DNA from 4 places in the Pectobacterium punjabense genome. Region 4 is predicted to be linked to each of the others. Evidence: predicted binding sites of a transcription regulator. Region 4 holds the regulator's gene; each other region holds the start of a gene.
What was found. Region 4 encodes PurR, which represses purine synthesis genes. Its sites were predicted from a motif close to CANGCAAACGTTTGCNTG; they were not measured.

Region 1 (4,265 bases), 700 kb from region 4:
TTGTTGCTGAGCCTTGGCTTCTTTTTCTATCAGATAACCTTCCAGACTCACCATATAGCGCCGAATGTTTTCCACATAATTATAGGCTTCTTGCCCGCGTGCGTAGCCGTAGGTGGTTTGCGTGTAATAGCGCTTCTGGCTTAGCATTGGCAGGCGCATTTTTACGTCTACCCAACTGTCAGGATTGCCTTTTTGTTTCTCGGTCAATTTACGTGCATCAAGCAGATGGGCGTATCCCATGTTGTAGGATGCCAGCGCAAACCAGATTTTTTCATCTTCGGGAATGGTGTCTGGCATTTTCTGCATCATATACGACATATATTGTGCGCCGCCGCGAATACTCTGCTCAGGGTCGACGCGATCGGTCACGTTCAGGCTTTCTGCGGTGTTACGCGTTAGCATCATCAATCCGCGTACGCCGGTAGGGGAGGTTGCCAGCGGGTTCCAGTGTGACTCCTGATAGGAGATGGCGGCTAGCAGCTTCCAGTCGATATCGGTGGCGTATTTTTCAAACAGCGGGCGCAGGTCCGGTAACGTTTCATCGATGGCGCTCAGAAACGTGGTGGTATCGACATAATCAAATTCACCAACGTGACCGAGATACTTTTCCTCCAGACGTGCGAGCGTACCATCTTCGACAATCTTGCTGAAAAAATCTAACAGGGCAGCAGACAGGCTGTCATCGTGCGAACGACGCATATACCAGGTGACCGGCTCTTCATCGCTAAGATCGAAGGCGACGGCGAGCTGCGGATGAATACGCTGCATCAGGCCGATGGTCACTGAGTCACCTAGCGCATAGTCCAGTTTGCCGTCAGCAACCTGTTTCAATAATTCCTGTGTGCTCTGATCGGAGGCGGATTCCCAACTCAACTGTGGGTATTTCTCTGCTTTTAAATCGCGCAGGGTTGCCGCATGAGCGGAGCCTGATGTGACAACGAGACGGCCTTGCAGTTTATCCAACGTTTTTGGGCGAGGTGAACCGAGGCGGTAGACCATCTGCTGTGAGATGGAGTAGTAGGTCGGGCCAGCACGGAAACGTTCTAAGCGCTCATGATTATAAATCAGCCCGGCAGCTAGCAGGTCTGCATCGTCACCGTCCAGATCGTCGAACAGTTCGTCAAGATTCTTGCGTGACGAGACCACCAGCTTGACGCCGAGGTAATCGGCAAAACGTTTTGCCAGTTCATAGTCCAGACCTGTCGGGGAACCGTTGCTCATAGCATAAGTCAGCGGTGAGTTAACGGTGCTGATACGTAACTCGCCGCGTGAGAGGATCTGCCTGAGCTGTACATCCTGACTGCTGCGCCAGGGAATACTAGGCCATAGCGCTAACGCCAGTAGTAACGTGATAATCCCGATGAAAAAATAATTTAATTTTAAAGGCTTCAAATAGTTATCTCTCGGCGGCCGGATGGCCAGGCTGTCTGTAACGGCAGTTTTTTTATACGTCATTTCCCAGAGTGGGGGCATTTTGCTTAACAAACCGCCAGTGTGCAACTTTTATTGATTTGGTCACCGATTAATCATCCGGCGGAGGCGAAGTAAAATTATCGGCACGCAAACGGTTTCGTCCGAGGGAAGGATTCTCTATAATACGCGCGTTTCCCCCCTGTTGTGCCCAGTGGCTGTATCGCAGCCAGTGCATCGAAGACGAGAGAACTTTAGATTATGGAAATACTGCGTGGTTCACCTGCTTTATCGGCTTTTCGTATTAATAAATTGCTGGTCCGCTGCAAAGAGCACGTTTTGCCGGTCAGCGATATCTATGCTGAATACGTACATTTCGCCGATGTCAGCGCCCCGCTGAACAACGATGAACAGGCCAAACTGACACGTTTGCTGAAGTATGGCCCTTCTCTCGCGGAGCACGAGCCGCAAGGTCGTCTGTTACTGGTCACGCCGCGTCCCGGCACTATTTCACCGTGGTCTTCCAAAGCAACAGACATTGCCCATAACTGTGGCTTAAGCAAAGTTTTGCGCTTAGAGCGCGGTCTGGCTTTCTATATTCATGCGCCAATGCTGAGCGATGAACAGTGGCAGCAACTGGGGACATTGCTACATGACCGGATGATGGAAAGCGTATTTAGCGACCTGAAACAGGCTGAAGCGTTGTTCTCTCATCATCAACCAGCCCCTTTCAAGCGTATTGAAATTCTGCTGCAAGGACGTCAGGCGCTGGAAGAGGCAAATGTCCGTCTGGGGTTGGCATTGGCGGAAGATGAAATTGATTATCTGCTGGAAGCCTTCACCAAACTGGGCCGCAATCCTAACGATATTGAACTGTATATGTTCGCACAGGCGAACTCTGAGCACTGCCGCCACAAGATTTTTAACGCGGATTGGGTAATCGACGGCGTAACTCAGCCGAAATCACTGTTCAAAATGATCAAAAACACCTTTGAACACACGCCCGATCACGTTCTCTCTGCTTATAAAGACAACGCTGCCGTCATGGAAGGCTCCGCCGTTGGCCGTTTCTACACCGATACCAACGGGCAATATACTTACCATCAGGAAGACGCACATATCCTGATGAAGGTGGAAACGCATAACCACCCAACGGCGATTTCACCGTGGCCGGGCGCAGCAACAGGGTCTGGCGGTGAAATCCGTGATGAAGGCGCAACGGGTCGTGGCTCTAAGCCGAAAGCTGGCTTGGTCGGTTTTTCTGTATCGAATCTGCGTATTCCTGGCTTTATCCAGCCGTGGGAAGAAGAAGAGTTCGGTAAGCCAGATCGTATTGTCAGCGCGCTGGATATCATGACTGAAGGCCCATTAGGCGGCGCGGCATTTAACAACGAATTCGGCCGTCCTGCACTGACTGGCTATTTCCGTACTTATGAAGAACGCGTTGATAGCCACAATGGCACAGAGCTGCGCGGTTACCATAAACCGATCATGCTGGCGGGCGGCATTGGTAACATCCGTGGCGATCACGTCAAAAAAGGCGAAATTAGCGTTGGCGCTAAACTGATTGTATTGGGCGGACCGTCCATGAATATCGGTCTGGGTGGTGGCGCGGCGTCTTCCATGGCATCGGGTCAGTCTGATGCGGATTTGGATTTTGCTTCTGTTCAGCGTGATAACCCAGAAATGGAGCGTCGCTGTCAGGAAGTGATCGACCGCTGCTGGCAGTTGGGTGAAGCTAACCCGATCCTGTTCATTCACGATGTCGGCGCGGGCGGTTTGTCTAACGCCATGCCTGAGTTGGTGAGCGACGGCGGTCGCGGTGGTCGCTTTGAACTGCGTGATATTTTGAACGACGAGCCGGGTATGAGCCCGCTGGAAGTCTGGTGTAACGAGTCGCAGGAGCGCTACGTTCTGGCGGTTGCGCCAGAGCAACTGGCACAGTTTGATGACATTTGCCGCCGCGAGCGCGCGCCTTATGCGGTGATTGGTGAAGCGACGGAAGAACTGCATCTGACGATGAACGATCGTCACTTCAACAACAAACCTATCGATTTACCGCTGGATGTGCTGCTGGGTAAAACACCGAAGATGCTGCGTGATGTAGAGCGCAAACAGGTAGAAGGCACACCATTACAGCGTGACGAAATTTATCTGGCCGAAGCGGTCGAGCGCGTGCTGCACTTGCCCGTTGTCGCGGAAAAAACCTTCCTGATCACCATTGGTGACCGTTCTGTTACGGGCATGGTTGCGCGCGATCAGATGGTCGGACCGTGGCAGGTGCCGGTGGCTGACTGTGCGGTGACTACCGCCAGCCTTGACAGCTATTACGGCGAGGCGATGTCTATCGGCGAACGTGCACCTGTTGCGCTACGTAACTTTGCGGCTTCCGCGCGTTTGGCGGTAGGTGAGGCGCTGACGAACATTGCTGCTACGCATATCGGCCCGCTGACTCGCGTGAAGCTGTCTGCAAACTGGATGGCGGCAGCAGGGCATCCGGGTGAAGACGCTGGCCTGTACGATGCGGTAAAAGCCGTGGGCGAAGAACTGTGTCCGGCGCTGGGTCTGACGATCCCAGTGGGTAAAGACTCCATGTCGATGAAAACCCGCTGGCAGGAAGACGGTGAAGATCGCGCGGTCACCTCGCCGATGTCGCTGGTGATCTCTGCATTTGCGCGTGTGGAAGACGTGCGTAACACGGTAACGCCACAGCTGCGTACCGGGCAGGATAATGCGCTGCTGCTGATCGATCTGGGCGCAGGTAATAAAGCATTAGGTGCGACGGCGCTGGCGCAGGTTTATCGCCAACTGGGTCGCAAAACGGCAGATGTTCATAGCCCAGAGCAATTGGCAGG
Region 2 (4,265 bases), 650 kb from region 4:
GATTAAAGCCGCGAATCTGCGCTTCCGTGACATCCCATGCCCACAGTTCACAGTAAACGCCCAGTTCACGCACGCGACGTGCAACCAGTTGCGTGTACTGCGAGCCGAAATCCAGAATAAGAATGCGGTGTTGATGAATGTTTTCAGTCATGAGGAGCGTGTTCCAAAAAGCTAAAAAATAAGTAAACCCGGCGAATAGCCCTAAAAAGGTAGGCAATAGTACCGGGTTTATCGGGTTAAATCAGCCCGCAAATTACCTTATGAACCCATACGGTAGTTTGGTGACTCTTTAGTAATGGTAACGTCGTGAACGTGGCTTTCCTGAATGCCCGCGCCGCTGATGCGTACAAACTCAGCCTGCGTGCGCAGCGCGTCGATAGTGGCGCAACCGGTCAACCCCATACAGGAGCGCAAGCCACCCATCTGCTGGTGAACAATCTCTTTCAGGCGACCTTTATAGGCTACGCGACCTTCGATACCTTCCGGCACCAGTTTGTCGGCAGCGTTATCGGTCTGGAAGTAACGGTCTGATGAACCTTTAGACATCGCGCCCAGTGAGCCCATACCGCGATAAGATTTGAATGAACGCCCCTGATACAGTTCGATTTCACCTGGGGATTCTTCTGTACCCGCCAGCATAGAACCGACCATGACACAGGCCGCACCGGCCGCGATGGCTTTAGCAATATCACCAGAGAAACGGATACCACCGTCGGCGATGACCGGAATGCCAGTGCCTTCTAACGCTTCAACCGCGTCAGAGATAGCCGTAATCTGCGGTACACCTACGCCCGTCACGATACGGGTGGTACAGATAGAGCCAGGGCCGATACCGACTTTCACCGCGCTAACGCCAGCTTCAACCAGCGCTTTCGCGCCAGAACCCGTTGCAACGTTGCCGCCGATGATTTCGAGGTTCGGATATTTAGCACGTGTTTCACGAATACGTTGCAATACGCCTTCGGAATGGCCGTGTGAGGAGTCAATCAGCAGTACGTCAACACCTGCGGCAACCAGTGCATCAACACGCTCTTCGTTGCCTGCACCAGCGCCAACTGCCGCGCCTACACGCAAACGACCGTGTTCGTCTTTACAGGCGTTCGGTTTACGTTCTGCTTTCTGGAAATCTTTTACTGTGATCATGCCGATCAGGTGGAATTGGTCGTCAATCACCAGTGCTTTTTCAACGCGTTTTTCGTGCATTTTTTGCAGCACGACATCACGCGCTTCGCCTTCTTTGACGGTGACCAGACGCTCTTTCGGCGTCATGAACGCGCTAACTGGTTTTTCCAGATCGGTAACAAAACGCACGTCACGACCGGTAATGATACCGACCAGTTCGTTGTCTTTTGCAACAACCGGGTAGCCCGCGAAGCCGTTACGCTCGGTCAGCTCTTTCATTTCACGCAGCGTCGTTTCTGGCGTCACGGTTTGTGGATCAACCACAACGCCACTTTCGTGTTTTTTCACGCGGCTTACTTCTTCCGCCTGACGCTCAATGGACATATTTTTGTGAATAAAGCCCAAGCCGCCTTCCTGCGCCAGCGCAATGGCCAGGCCGGATTCGGTAACGGTATCCATCGCTGCGGACAGCATAGGAATATTCAGGCGGATGTTTTTCGTCAACTGCGTGGACAGATCGGCAGTGTTAGGCAGAACGGTAGAATGAGCAGGAACCAGGAGGACGTCGTCAAACGTCAGTGCTTCTTTAGCGATACGTAGCATGGGCAATATCTCACCAAGGTGGATGTAAGAATAGATAAAATATTGCCGTGGCATTATACAGAGCGTAATCGGTTGCCTCCAGCATTATTTTACTAAAATGCTTGATTACCTTTTTCAGGTAGGTAGTATCGATCAATTAAGTGACTGTTTTAAAATTTGATCTGGCTCACAATGTCTCAATTTCCCTCCTCTGCAATTTTTACCGTTAGCCGCCTGAATCAGACGGTTAGACAACTGTTGGAAATGGAAATGGGCCAGATTTGGCTCTCTGGCGAAATCTCCAACCTTTCTCAGCCCTCATCCGGCCATTGGTATTTCACGCTAAAAGACGAGCGGGCGCAGGTGCGCTGTGCGATGTTCCGCACCAGCAACCGCAGAGTGACGTTCCGCCCGCAAAACGGTCAGCAAGTGCTGATTCGTGCCACCATCACGCTGTATGAACCTCGCGGCGACTATCAGCTACTGGCGGAAAGTATGCAGCCTGCCGGCGATGGCCTGCTACAGCAGCAGTTTGAACAGCTCAAGCTGCGCCTCGCTGCCGAAGGGCTGTTCGACCAGCAGTTTAAGCAAGTGCTCCCCTCTCCCGCCAAACAGGTCGGTGTGATTACGTCAGCCAGCGGTGCCGCCTTGCACGATATTTTGCAGGTGTTGCAGCGCCGCGATCCGTCACTGCCGGTGATCGTGTATCCCACGTCAGTGCAAGGCGCCGAAGCGCCGCTACAGATTGTTCGCGCCATCGAACTGGCTAACCAGAGAGATGAGTGTGACGTGTTAATCGTCGGGCGCGGCGGAGGGTCACTGGAAGATCTCTGGAGCTTTAACGACGAACGGGTAGCTCGCGCTATTTTCGCTAGCCGTATTCCTATCGTCAGCGCCGTCGGCCATGAGACCGATGTCACCATCGCCGATTTCGTCGGTGACCTGCGTGCGCCCACGCCGTCCGCTGCTGCCGAGTTAGTGAGCCGTAACCAACTTGAGCTGTTGCGTCAGATCCAGTCCCAGCGCCAGCGTCTGGAAATGGCGATGGACTACTACCTTGCCCAGCGCAACCGGGAATTTACCCGCCTGCACCATCGCTTGCAGCAGCAGCACCCGCAACTGCGGTTGGCACGTCAGCAAACTCAGTTGATTAAACTACGCCAGCGACTGGATGACGCTATGCAGCAGCAGCTTCGGCAGACCTCACGCCGAAGTGAACGCTTACAACAGCGCCTGATGCAACAGCAGCCGCAAACCCGCATTCATCGTGCGCAGCAGCGTTTGCAGCAGTTGAGCTATCAGATGCAAAGCGCAGTAGAACGTCAGTTGAATCAGAACAAGCAAAAGCTAGGCATCGCCTGTTCGCGACTGGAAGGCGTTAGCCCGCTGGCGACGTTGGCGCGTGGCTATAACGTCACCACGGCGCCGGACGGTAAGGTGCTGAAAAATGTCGCGCAAACTGCCCCCGGTGAAACGCTGAAAACCCGTTTGCAGGACGGCTGGGTAGAAAGTCAGGTCACGACGCTGATTCAAAACTCAAGTTCCGTGAAAAAGCGGCGAAAACCCTCATCCCAGACGCCAAAATAACGCGATTGGCATAAAATGCACGGAATGGGGATTTATCCTAAAACGACGGCGATCCCCCATTCTTGCCACTGACATCTGAACTATACTCATTTCCAGCTCACTAAAATTTATCCCCGTCATACTTCAAGCAGCACTGCGCGATGAAGCGGATGGGATAAAAAGACAGTGAGCTTTATTGATCGTCTGTGTTACCCCTGATGAGCGTTTTCAAGGAGATGAGGTATGAAGTCCAGACAAAAAATTTGTAGCGTAATCCCCCCCTATATTCTGCATCGTATTATTGCAAACGGCACAGACGAGCAGCGACACTGCGCGCAACAAACACTGATGCACGTTCAGTCATTAATGGTCAGCCACAACCCGCGCCCTGAGCCTCATGAGACATTGCCCGCTGGGCAAGTAAACCGCCGTATCCTTGATGCAGAACAGCAGCAACAGTTGCCTGGCAAACTGGTACGCGCTGAAGGTCAATCCAGCAACGGTGATATCGCGGTGGATGAGGCCTATGACTACCTGGGCGTGACCTATGATTTTTTCTGGAAGATTTTCCAACGCAATTCGTTGGACGCTGAAGGGCTGACACTGGCTGGCACCGTACATTACGGTCAGGATTACCAGAATGCCTTCTGGAACGGGCAACAAATGGTATTCGGGGATGGTGACGGTAAAATATTCAATCGCTTCACGATTGCGCTTGATGTCGTTGCACATGAACTCGCTCACGGCATCACCGAACATGAAGCGGGGCTGATTTATTTCCGCCAATCCGGCGCGCTCAATGAATCGCTGTCCGACGTCTTTGGTTCAATGGTCAAACAGTATCATTTAGGGCAAACCGCTGAACAGGCCGACTGGTTTATCGGTGCCGAACTTCTGGCAGACGGTATCCATGGCATGGGGCTGCGCTCGATGTCTCATCCGGGCACCGCGTATGATGATGAACTGTTGGGTACCGATCCCCAGCCCTCCCACAT
Region 3 (4,265 bases), 560 kb from region 4:
CCCTTTGAACAGATCGGGTGCCATATTGACTACCGCGCCCATCAAGAGCCCTCCCGCACTCCCTCCCATCGCGAACATGTTTTCTCTGTCGCCATAGCCTTTTTCTATCAATGCCTGGGACACATCGATGAAATCCGTGAAGGAATGCATCTTATTGAGCAACCGACCATCGTCATACCACCGCTGACCCAATTCACCACCGCCACGAATGTGCGTTAAGGCAAAAACGAACCCTCGATCCAACAGGCTCAGACGGCTAACGCTGAAATCTGGCTCCATGCTATTTCCATAGGCACCATACCCGTAAACCAGTATCGGGTTCTTACCAGGGCTGAAGTGATCGCGGTGATAAACGAGGGAAACGGGTACATCAACACCGTCCCTGACGGTGATCCATAAACGCTCGCTCCGATAGTTATCCGGGGAGAAATCTTTTACCTCAGCTTGCTTAAGTAGCTGCTGGTCGCCCGTGTCCAGATTCAATTCATACAGCGTGCTGGGCGTTGTCATTGATGAGTAACCATATCGCATCAATGCCGTTTCTGGCGTAGGATTGTACGACAGCCACGTCACATAGCTCGCATCATTGAAAGCGATCGTTTTCTCTTCCTGTGTATGCCAATGGATCTGACGTAATCGGGTTAAACCGCGTTCCCTTTCTTCGACCACCAGCCAATCACGGAACAGTTCAAAACCTTCCAGAACGCGGTGTTCACGTGGAGCAATCAGTGTTTCCAGCGTTTGTTCATCAGGCTTATCCGAACGGTAAAGGCCGAAGTTCTTTCCTTCTCGGTTGGAGCGTAGGTAAAATCGTCCCTGATAGTGATCGATGCCATATTCATGATCTTTCCGGCGTGGAATGCATACCTGCGGCACAGCCTCTGGGATTGTCGCGTCGAGCAATAGCACCTCAGTCGTTGTGGTGCTGCTGAGATAAATGGTGATGTAGTGCTCTGATGTCGTTTTGCTCAGGCTGACATAATAGGTGTCATCTTTCTCTTCATATATCAGTTCATCTTGTGCCGGGTCGCTCCCCAGACGGTGACGGTAGACCTGATACGGCAATAGCGTTTGTTCATGTTTACGCACGTAGTACAACACCGTCGAATCTGCCGACCATTCAGCACCTGCGGTCACATTTTCGATCACATCCGGTAACCATTCGCCGCTGTTAAGATCGCGAAAACGAAGTGTGTACTGCCGACGGGATAAAAAATCCTCCGAGAGCGCCAACAGCGTGTTGTTTGGGCTAACCTCAAGTGCGCCGAGACTATAAAATTCATGTCCCTCCGCACGTTGATTCCCATCTAACAGCGTTTCCCACGTTTCTGTTGCGTGCTCAAGCTGGCGCAGATAGATGGCGTACTCTTTGCCCGGCTCATAGCGACTTTGGTAGCGATAACCTTTTCTGACATACGGCACCGACATGTCCGTCGACGGAATGCGTTTAACCATTTCGTCATACAGCGACCGTTTACGTGCTTCGTGAGGCGCCATAATGGCTTCACTATAGGCATTTTCCTGTTCCAGGTAGGACAACACCTGCGGATCGGTACGCTGGTCATCACGCAGCCAGTAATAATTGTCGATACGCGTATCGCCATGTGTGCTTATCGCGTGGGGCTTTTTTTCAGCTTGCGGTGTCTTCATCGCGTCGGATCTCATTGTCTTGACATAAAATTTTCACTCTGTAAGAAGAGTGGCACGATTGCCCAGCAATGCCAAGCCACGTCCTTGTCTCTTGGTGCGCTTTTGCGTAATACATTCCAGAGCCCGCCCTCTTTAATGCGCACGCAAACGTTTTCGTTTATACTGCGGCCATTTTTCACAACCCGATCAGGTATAAGGTTATGTTAACGATTGGAACCGCCCTGCGTGCGGATGCCACACGAGTGATGTTGCTTGGCTCCGGTGAATTAGGCAAAGAAGTGGCGATTGAGTGTCAGCGCCTTGGAATCGAAGTGATTGCGGTCGATCGCTATGCCGATGCCCCTGCGATGCAGATTGCACATCGCAGCCACGTCATCAATATGTTGGATGGCGACGCATTAAAAGTGTTGGTTGAAGCAGAACGTCCTGATTATATCGTGCCGGAAATTGAAGCCATCGCCACCGATATGCTGGTGGCATTGGAAAAACAAGGCCACCATGTTGTCCCCTGTGCTGAAGCGACACGCCTGACGATGAACCGTGAAGGCATCCGCCGTCTGGCTGCCGAAACCCTCGGTGTGCCGACATCCACCTACCGTTTTGCCGACAGCAAAGAGAGCTTTCATCAGGCAGTAGAGGCAATTGGCTACCCCTGCATTGTGAAGCCAGTCATGAGTTCATCCGGCAAAGGGCAAAGCCTGATTCGCTCCGCTGAGCAGTTAGATCAAGCGTGGAACTACGCCCAACAGGGTGGTCGTGCAGGCGGCGGGCGCGTCATCGTTGAAGGGTTGGTAAATTTTGATTTTGAGATCACCCTGCTGACCATCCATGCAATTGATGGCATTCATTTCTGTGCACCAATCGGTCACCGACAAGAAGAGGGTGACTATCGTGAATCCTGGCAGCCGCAACAGATGAGTGAACTGGCACAGGAACGCGCGCAAAAAATGGCCAGCGATGTCGTAAAAGCGCTCGGCGGTTATGGCCTGTTCGGCGTTGAGCTGTTCGTCTGCGGGGATGACGTCATCTTTAGTGAAGTCTCCCCTCGCCCACACGATACCGGCATGGTGACGATGATCTCTCAGGATCTGTCCGAATTTGCCCTACACGTTCGCGCTTTCCTTGGGCTGCCAATTGGCGCGATTCGTCAGTACGGCGCATCGGCTTCTGCCGTAATTTTGCCGGAACTGGAGAGCAACAACGTACGCTATCAGGGACTGGAAAGCGCGCTCCTCCCTCATACGCAAATTCGCCTGTTTGGCAAACCGGATATCAGCGGCAAACGCCGTATGGGCGTTGCGCTAGCCAGTGCAGAAACGACAGACGATGCTGTTGAAATCGCCAAGCGCGTCGCGGCGAACGTAGACGTTAGCGGTTAATATCTACTGTTGCTGATTAGGTGGAGTAAACCGTCACTGACGGCGTACACAACGCTCGTCATAAAAAAACGTAGGGAACGTTTTTCAACGTCGCTTGCGACGGCCCGCAGGGTGACGGACAAGGATGTCCGTCATAAAAAAACGTAGGGAACGTTTTTTAACGTCGCTTGCGACGGCCCGCAGGGTGATGGACAAGGATGTCCGTCATAAAAAAGGCCACTCGCAGTGAGTGGCCTTCGTCATTCAGTAGCCAGTAAACTTACGCTTTTGCGCCTGCAACAGCTTCACGCGCCAGTTCAGTAATACGTGCGTAATCACCGCTTTCCAGTGCATCGTTCGGCACCAGCCAAGAACCACCCACACACAGCACGCTTTTCAGCGCCAGGTAATCACGGTAGTTATTCGGCGTAATACCACCAGTCGGGCAGAAACGGATATGAGCAAATGGACCCGCGATCGCCTGAAGCGCTTTCACGCCGCCGTTAGCTTCGGCTGGGAAAAATTTGAACTCACATAAGCCGTAATCCATACCCAACATCAGTTCAGACACGGTGCTAATACCTGGAATCAACGGAATATTGCCTTCCGTTGCCGCTTTCAGCAGTGGCTCGGTCAATCCCGGACTAATGGCAAACTGCGCACCCGCCTCAACCACCGCAGCCAGTTGCTCAGGGTTTGTCACCGTACCCGCACCCACGATGGCTTCGGGTACTTCTTTGGCAATCGCACGGATCGCATCGATAGCACAGTCGGTACGCAATGTCAGTTCCAGAACGCGAACGCCGCCCGCGACTAACGCTTTTGCCATCGGCACCGCGTGTTCCAGTTTGTTGACCACAATCACAGGAACAACGGGACCCGTTGTCAAAATCTGTTCCGCGCTCGTTTTCCAGTTTTTCATCAAAAGTTATCTCCAGTCATGCCCGAAGGCATCATTAATTATATAGCGCGCCCCTGCCACAGGGATCTGCGTTGCCGCAGATGCCAACCGCACCGTAAGCCATACATTAAAACCGTGGAATGCCGGCATACTTCGGCATTCCAGCTACTGACGTATTATCAAAAAATTACTCGAACTCATTCCAGGAACGACCATCGCGAGTGATCATCGCTACGGATGCGACAGGCCCCCAGCTTCCCGCCTGGTAAGGCTTCGGTGCATCGTTGTCCATCGCCCACGCATCCATGATGGAATCCACCCATTTCCAGGCTTCTTCAACTTCATCACGACGGACG
Region 4 (4,265 bases):
ACAACGGATGGAATGCAGCCGTTGGGGAAGATGTATTTATGAATCCAGGGATCGAGGCGTGAATCGGTTGAATTAGCACCGATAGTATGCAGCAGGAACAGCCCATTGGGCTTTAGGCTGCGGCGTACAATACGAAAGTAGTTATCATAGTTGCGTGGCCCTACGTGTTCAAACATACCTACTGACACCGCGCGGTCAAAGTGCCGATCGAGATCGCGGTAATCCTGTAGTTTGATGATGACATCCAGTCCCAGGCAGCGCTGTTGTGCCAGCGTCTGCTGTTTTCGGGAAATGGTGATACCGTAAACGGAAACCCCGTAGCGACGCGCCGCGAACTCAGCAAGCCCGCCCCAGCCACAGCCGATATCCAGCAGTGTCATGCCGGGTTTAAGCTGGAGTTTTTCACAAATCATCGTGAGTTTATCTTCCTGCGCGTGTTCCAGCGTTTGTGCCTGTTTCCAGTAGGCACAGGAATATTGCATGTAAGGGTCCAACATGAGGGAAAAAAGGTCATTACCCAGATCGTAATGCAATTCGCCGACGACTCGAGAGCGTCGGCGGGATTGCAAATTCGTGATGCGGGCAGTGGCGATTCGCATAAGATCGTGCAAACGGCGAGGGAGTGTGTCCTTTAGCCCTGCACGTAGGACAAGATGGAAAAACATATCCAGCCGTTCACACTCCCACCATCCGTCCATATAGCTCTCCCCTAATCCCAGCGAACCTTCCCGCAAGACGCGTTTAAAAAAACCAGGGTGGTTAACGCAGATATCAAAAGGGCGAGTGCCGTTAATAGTGATACCCGCCGTATTCAACCTGTCTTGCATGATTTTCAACCAGGGCGTGGTATGGCTATGCTGCTCTTTCGCATAAGGTGTACCCATCATGTCTCCTAAATTTTTCACGTGTGAAAGTATGGAAAAACATACCTGGACAGCACTTACCGCAGATGATGTACCAGCTGTCACCAGAGAAAAAGGAAGAAGAAATGCGCTAATAAGCAGGTAGTTAATGCGCTTATAGGCAAGAAGAACGCGTATCCGCTTACGTGCGGCTATCGCTATTCTGGGTTTTATCAGTGAAAGTGAAACGCAGTTTTCAGTTTAAATCTGCTTCAGCCAGCACACAAGGAAATTGGCTGAAGCAGACAAGGAAAGCGGGTGGGAATAAGAAAAATCGGTCTATGTTGAGTCGCCGAGGTTAGCGGCGGTAATCGAGGAACGGGCCGTCGGCAACTGAGCGACGTTCAATCAGCGTTGGGTGCACTTCAATGACGTGTGCATCTTCCCGCTTACTGGTAATGCGATCCAGCAGCATCGCGAAAGCGGACTGTCCCAGACGCTCCTTTGGCTGGTGGATGGTGGTCAGCGCAGGCGTAAAGAAACGCGCGTGGCGCACGTTGTCATAACCGATCACCGAAATATCCTGTGGCACGCGCAAACCCAGTTCGTCAGCCGCACAAATAGCACCCATTGCCATGATATCGCCGCCGCAGAATACGGCCGTTGGCCGCTGTTTCTGTGCGAGGATCTGATGCATGGCTTTGTAGCCGGATTCCGGTTCGAAATCGCCCCGCACGACCCATTCGTCGCGTACGGTAATGTCGGCTTCTTTTAAGGCTTTTAAAAAGCCAAGGTAGCGCCCGTTACCCGTGTTGCGCTCTTGTATTCCGGGGATGGCACCAATATCCCGATGGCCGCGTTCAATCAGATAGCGGCCTGCCATATAGCCGCCCTCAAAGGCGTTATCGATGATGGTATCGGTGAAATCGCTGTGCATTTGGCCCCAGTCCATGACGACCATGGGAATGCTGCGATAATCTTCCAGCATGCCCAATAACTCTGGCGGGTACTCGGCACACATCACAAGCAGACCGTCGACGCGTTTTTGCGCCAGCATCGAGAGATAAGCGCGTTGTTTGCCGATATCGTTATGAGAATTACACAGTACCAGCGTGTAGCCTTTGGCATAACAGCTGTTTTCGACCGCTTCAATGATCTCGGCGAAATAGGGCGCTTCGCTGGATGTAGCCAGCAAGCCGATAGATTTGGTGTGATTAACTTTGAGGCTGCGGGCGACGGCGCTAGGCGAATAGTGCAATTCCTTGATTGCTGCCCTGACGGCTGCCTTAGTCTCTTCGGCGACGAAACGTGTTTTATTGATCACGTGCGATACGGTTGTGGTGGAAACGCCAGCACGTTTTGCCACATCTTTAATCGTTGCCATCTAAAAATGACTCCTGAACTTACCTGTTACAGACGTAAGTATATTGTTAATCGTTTGCCTACGTTTAAAGTTCTTCTTCTAAGCTAAAAAACAGGATTTCAGAAGGAGAATGCCGAATGTTATACCGAAGGGATCTGGCTTGACGTTTTTCGACTGGCACGCAGCGCTTTCATAAACAGCGGATTGTGTCCGATTTATCATGAAAGTGAAAGGGCTAATTTATACTATTAGTGATGCATCCGTCGGAGATTTTTCGCTAGAATTATGAAAGAATCGTAATAACCCTATTATTTGTAGCTTTAACTGTCTACGTGGGTTCGGCTGTGAATGATGGTGTCTTTTTTTTCAGATGAAGTTTCAGATGAAATTTGTTTGCTAATAAGGAGTGGTTTATGGATACAGATCTGAAGATGTCTTTGCTGACAACGGTTGGCTCGTTGGCTGTGATCATCGCGTTTAGTTTCATTGCGGTGTTGAACTAACCTTCAGTGCTTTTTGCGCAGGTTAGGTATTCAGACAGGTTTATTGCACAAAACGTGTCTGAATACGCTTCTGTTCGGCGTGCTATCGCTTAACGAATGGTCTGTGGCGTCACCACGCGACGCGCCCCAACATAGTGCTCCTGCCAATAATCTTCACTTAGCTTGCTGATACGAATATCTGAACCTGTACGCGGTGACTGGATAAATTTGCCTTCCCCCAGATACACCCCGACGTGATCGGCAGCCCCACGATTGTTGATGCGGAAAAAGACCAGGTCGCCACTTTCCAGCTCACTCTTTTTAATCGGCGCGGCATCACGCAGATGGTACATTTCGTTCGCGGTACGAGGGATTTGGATCTTAACGACGTCTTTATAGGCGTAATAGACCAGCCCGCTACAGTCGAAACCAGTAAAAGGAGACGATCCGCCCCAGTGGTAAGGTTTACCGATCTGGCTCATCAGTTTATTCATTGCGGTCGTTTTGGCGTGTTGATAGCGTTTTTTATGCGCTGCGCTCAGTGTCATGCCCTTTTCTGTGGGCGCTGGATTTTTATCCACTTTTCCTTTGAGTGCTGTCTTCTTCAGCCCGGTTTTGACTCTGGCCTGTGCAATGGTCTGCCTGTCGTCTTCAGGCTTCAGCTTTTTAAGGTTTTTTTTCACTAGCGCAGGTGTGCTGCTTTGCGTCCGGGATGGCTTCTTTTCTACCGGTTTGTTAGCCGTACGGGGTTTGGATTTATTGCTGACGGTGGCAGGTTCTGGCTTTTTGCTTTTGATTGGCGCTGGTGACTTAGCATTACCCTTTGTTTGACGGCTTTTCTTATTCGTTTCTTCAACGGCGCTTTTCTTCGGCGTAGAATGCGGGGTATGCGGCGCAGCCTGAACGACGTTCAGGGATAGGTTACTGAAAAATAATATAAAAAGAGTAATAAATAAGCGCATAATAAAAGTGACCGAACATAATCCTTAACTCGCTCAATCCGCACAGTATTCCTGAAAACGGCGTCATAAAAAAGTGGGCATGGCCGCTTTATTCATACAGAATAGTGAAAAAACGTTAATAGTTGTTTTTTCGTCTGATTTATCAGCGTTTTCTGGCGTTGATTTCATCAATGATGAATAATCAGTAGAAAAATAACCCTACAAAAAATGGCGTTTTTTTGTGGCTATTGGCATCGGTACAATATCATTGAGTCAATGTCGCTGTCGTAACACTTTGACGGCGACTCATGGCTAGCGTTTTGGACGTTAGCCATCCTATAGGTTTAAGGAAGCAAGAAGATGACGACACCGACAATTGAAAAAATTCAGCGCCAAATTGCTGAAAACCCGATTCTGCTGTACATGAAAGGTTCCCCAAAATTGCCAAGCTGCGGTTTTTCTGCACAGACCGTCCAGGCATTGTCTTCATGTGGCGAACGTTTTGCTTATGTTGATATTTTACAGAACCCGGATATTCGAGCTGAACTGCCGAAATACGCGAACTGGCCGACATTCCCACAGCTGTGGGTGGATGGGGAACTGGTTGGCGGTTGTGATATCGTGGTTGAAATGTTTC

Region 1: purL (phosphoribosylformylglycinamidine synthase) is a predicted target of PurR. The motif match lies at 1,558-1,575, and genes of this name have one in related genera.
Region 2: guaB (IMP dehydrogenase) is a predicted target of PurR. The motif match lies at 1,787-1,804, and genes of this name have one in related genera.
Region 3: purT (formate-dependent phosphoribosylglycinamide formyltransferase) is a predicted target of PurR. The motif match lies at 1,791-1,808, and genes of this name have one in related genera.

Annotation. Positions count from the first base shown of each region.
Region 1 covers NZ_CP038498.1:3,425,935-3,430,199, reverse strand. The annotation lists gene mltF (membrane-bound lytic murein transglycosylase MltF) at 1-1,455, opposite strand, end outside; gene purL (phosphoribosylformylglycinamidine synthase) at 1,672-4,265, shown strand, end outside.
Region 2 covers NZ_CP038498.1:3,375,849-3,380,113, forward strand. The annotation lists gene guaA (glutamine-hydrolyzing GMP synthase) at 1-151, opposite strand, end outside; gene guaB (IMP dehydrogenase) at 259-1,725, opposite strand; gene xseA (exodeoxyribonuclease VII large subunit) at 1,897-3,291, shown strand; gene E2566_RS15365 (M4 family metallopeptidase) at 3,514-4,265, shown strand, end outside.
Region 3 covers NZ_CP038498.1:2,168,740-2,173,004, reverse strand. The annotation lists gene E2566_RS09735 (S9 family peptidase) at 1-1,650, opposite strand, end outside; gene purT (formate-dependent phosphoribosylglycinamide formyltransferase) at 1,851-3,029, shown strand; gene E2566_RS09725 (bifunctional 4-hydroxy-2-oxoglutarate aldolase/2-dehydro-3-deoxy-phosphogluconate aldolase) at 3,289-3,930, opposite strand; gene zwf (glucose-6-phosphate dehydrogenase) at 4,097-4,265, opposite strand, start outside.
Region 4 covers NZ_CP038498.1:2,725,991-2,730,255, reverse strand. The annotation lists gene cfa (cyclopropane fatty acyl phospholipid synthase) at 1-884, opposite strand, end outside; gene purR (HTH-type transcriptional repressor PurR) at 1,201-2,226, opposite strand; gene cydH (cytochrome bd-I oxidase subunit CydH) at 2,619-2,708, shown strand; gene E2566_RS12270 (C40 family peptidase) at 2,798-3,649, opposite strand; gene E2566_RS12265 (Grx4 family monothiol glutaredoxin) at 3,989-4,265, shown strand, end outside.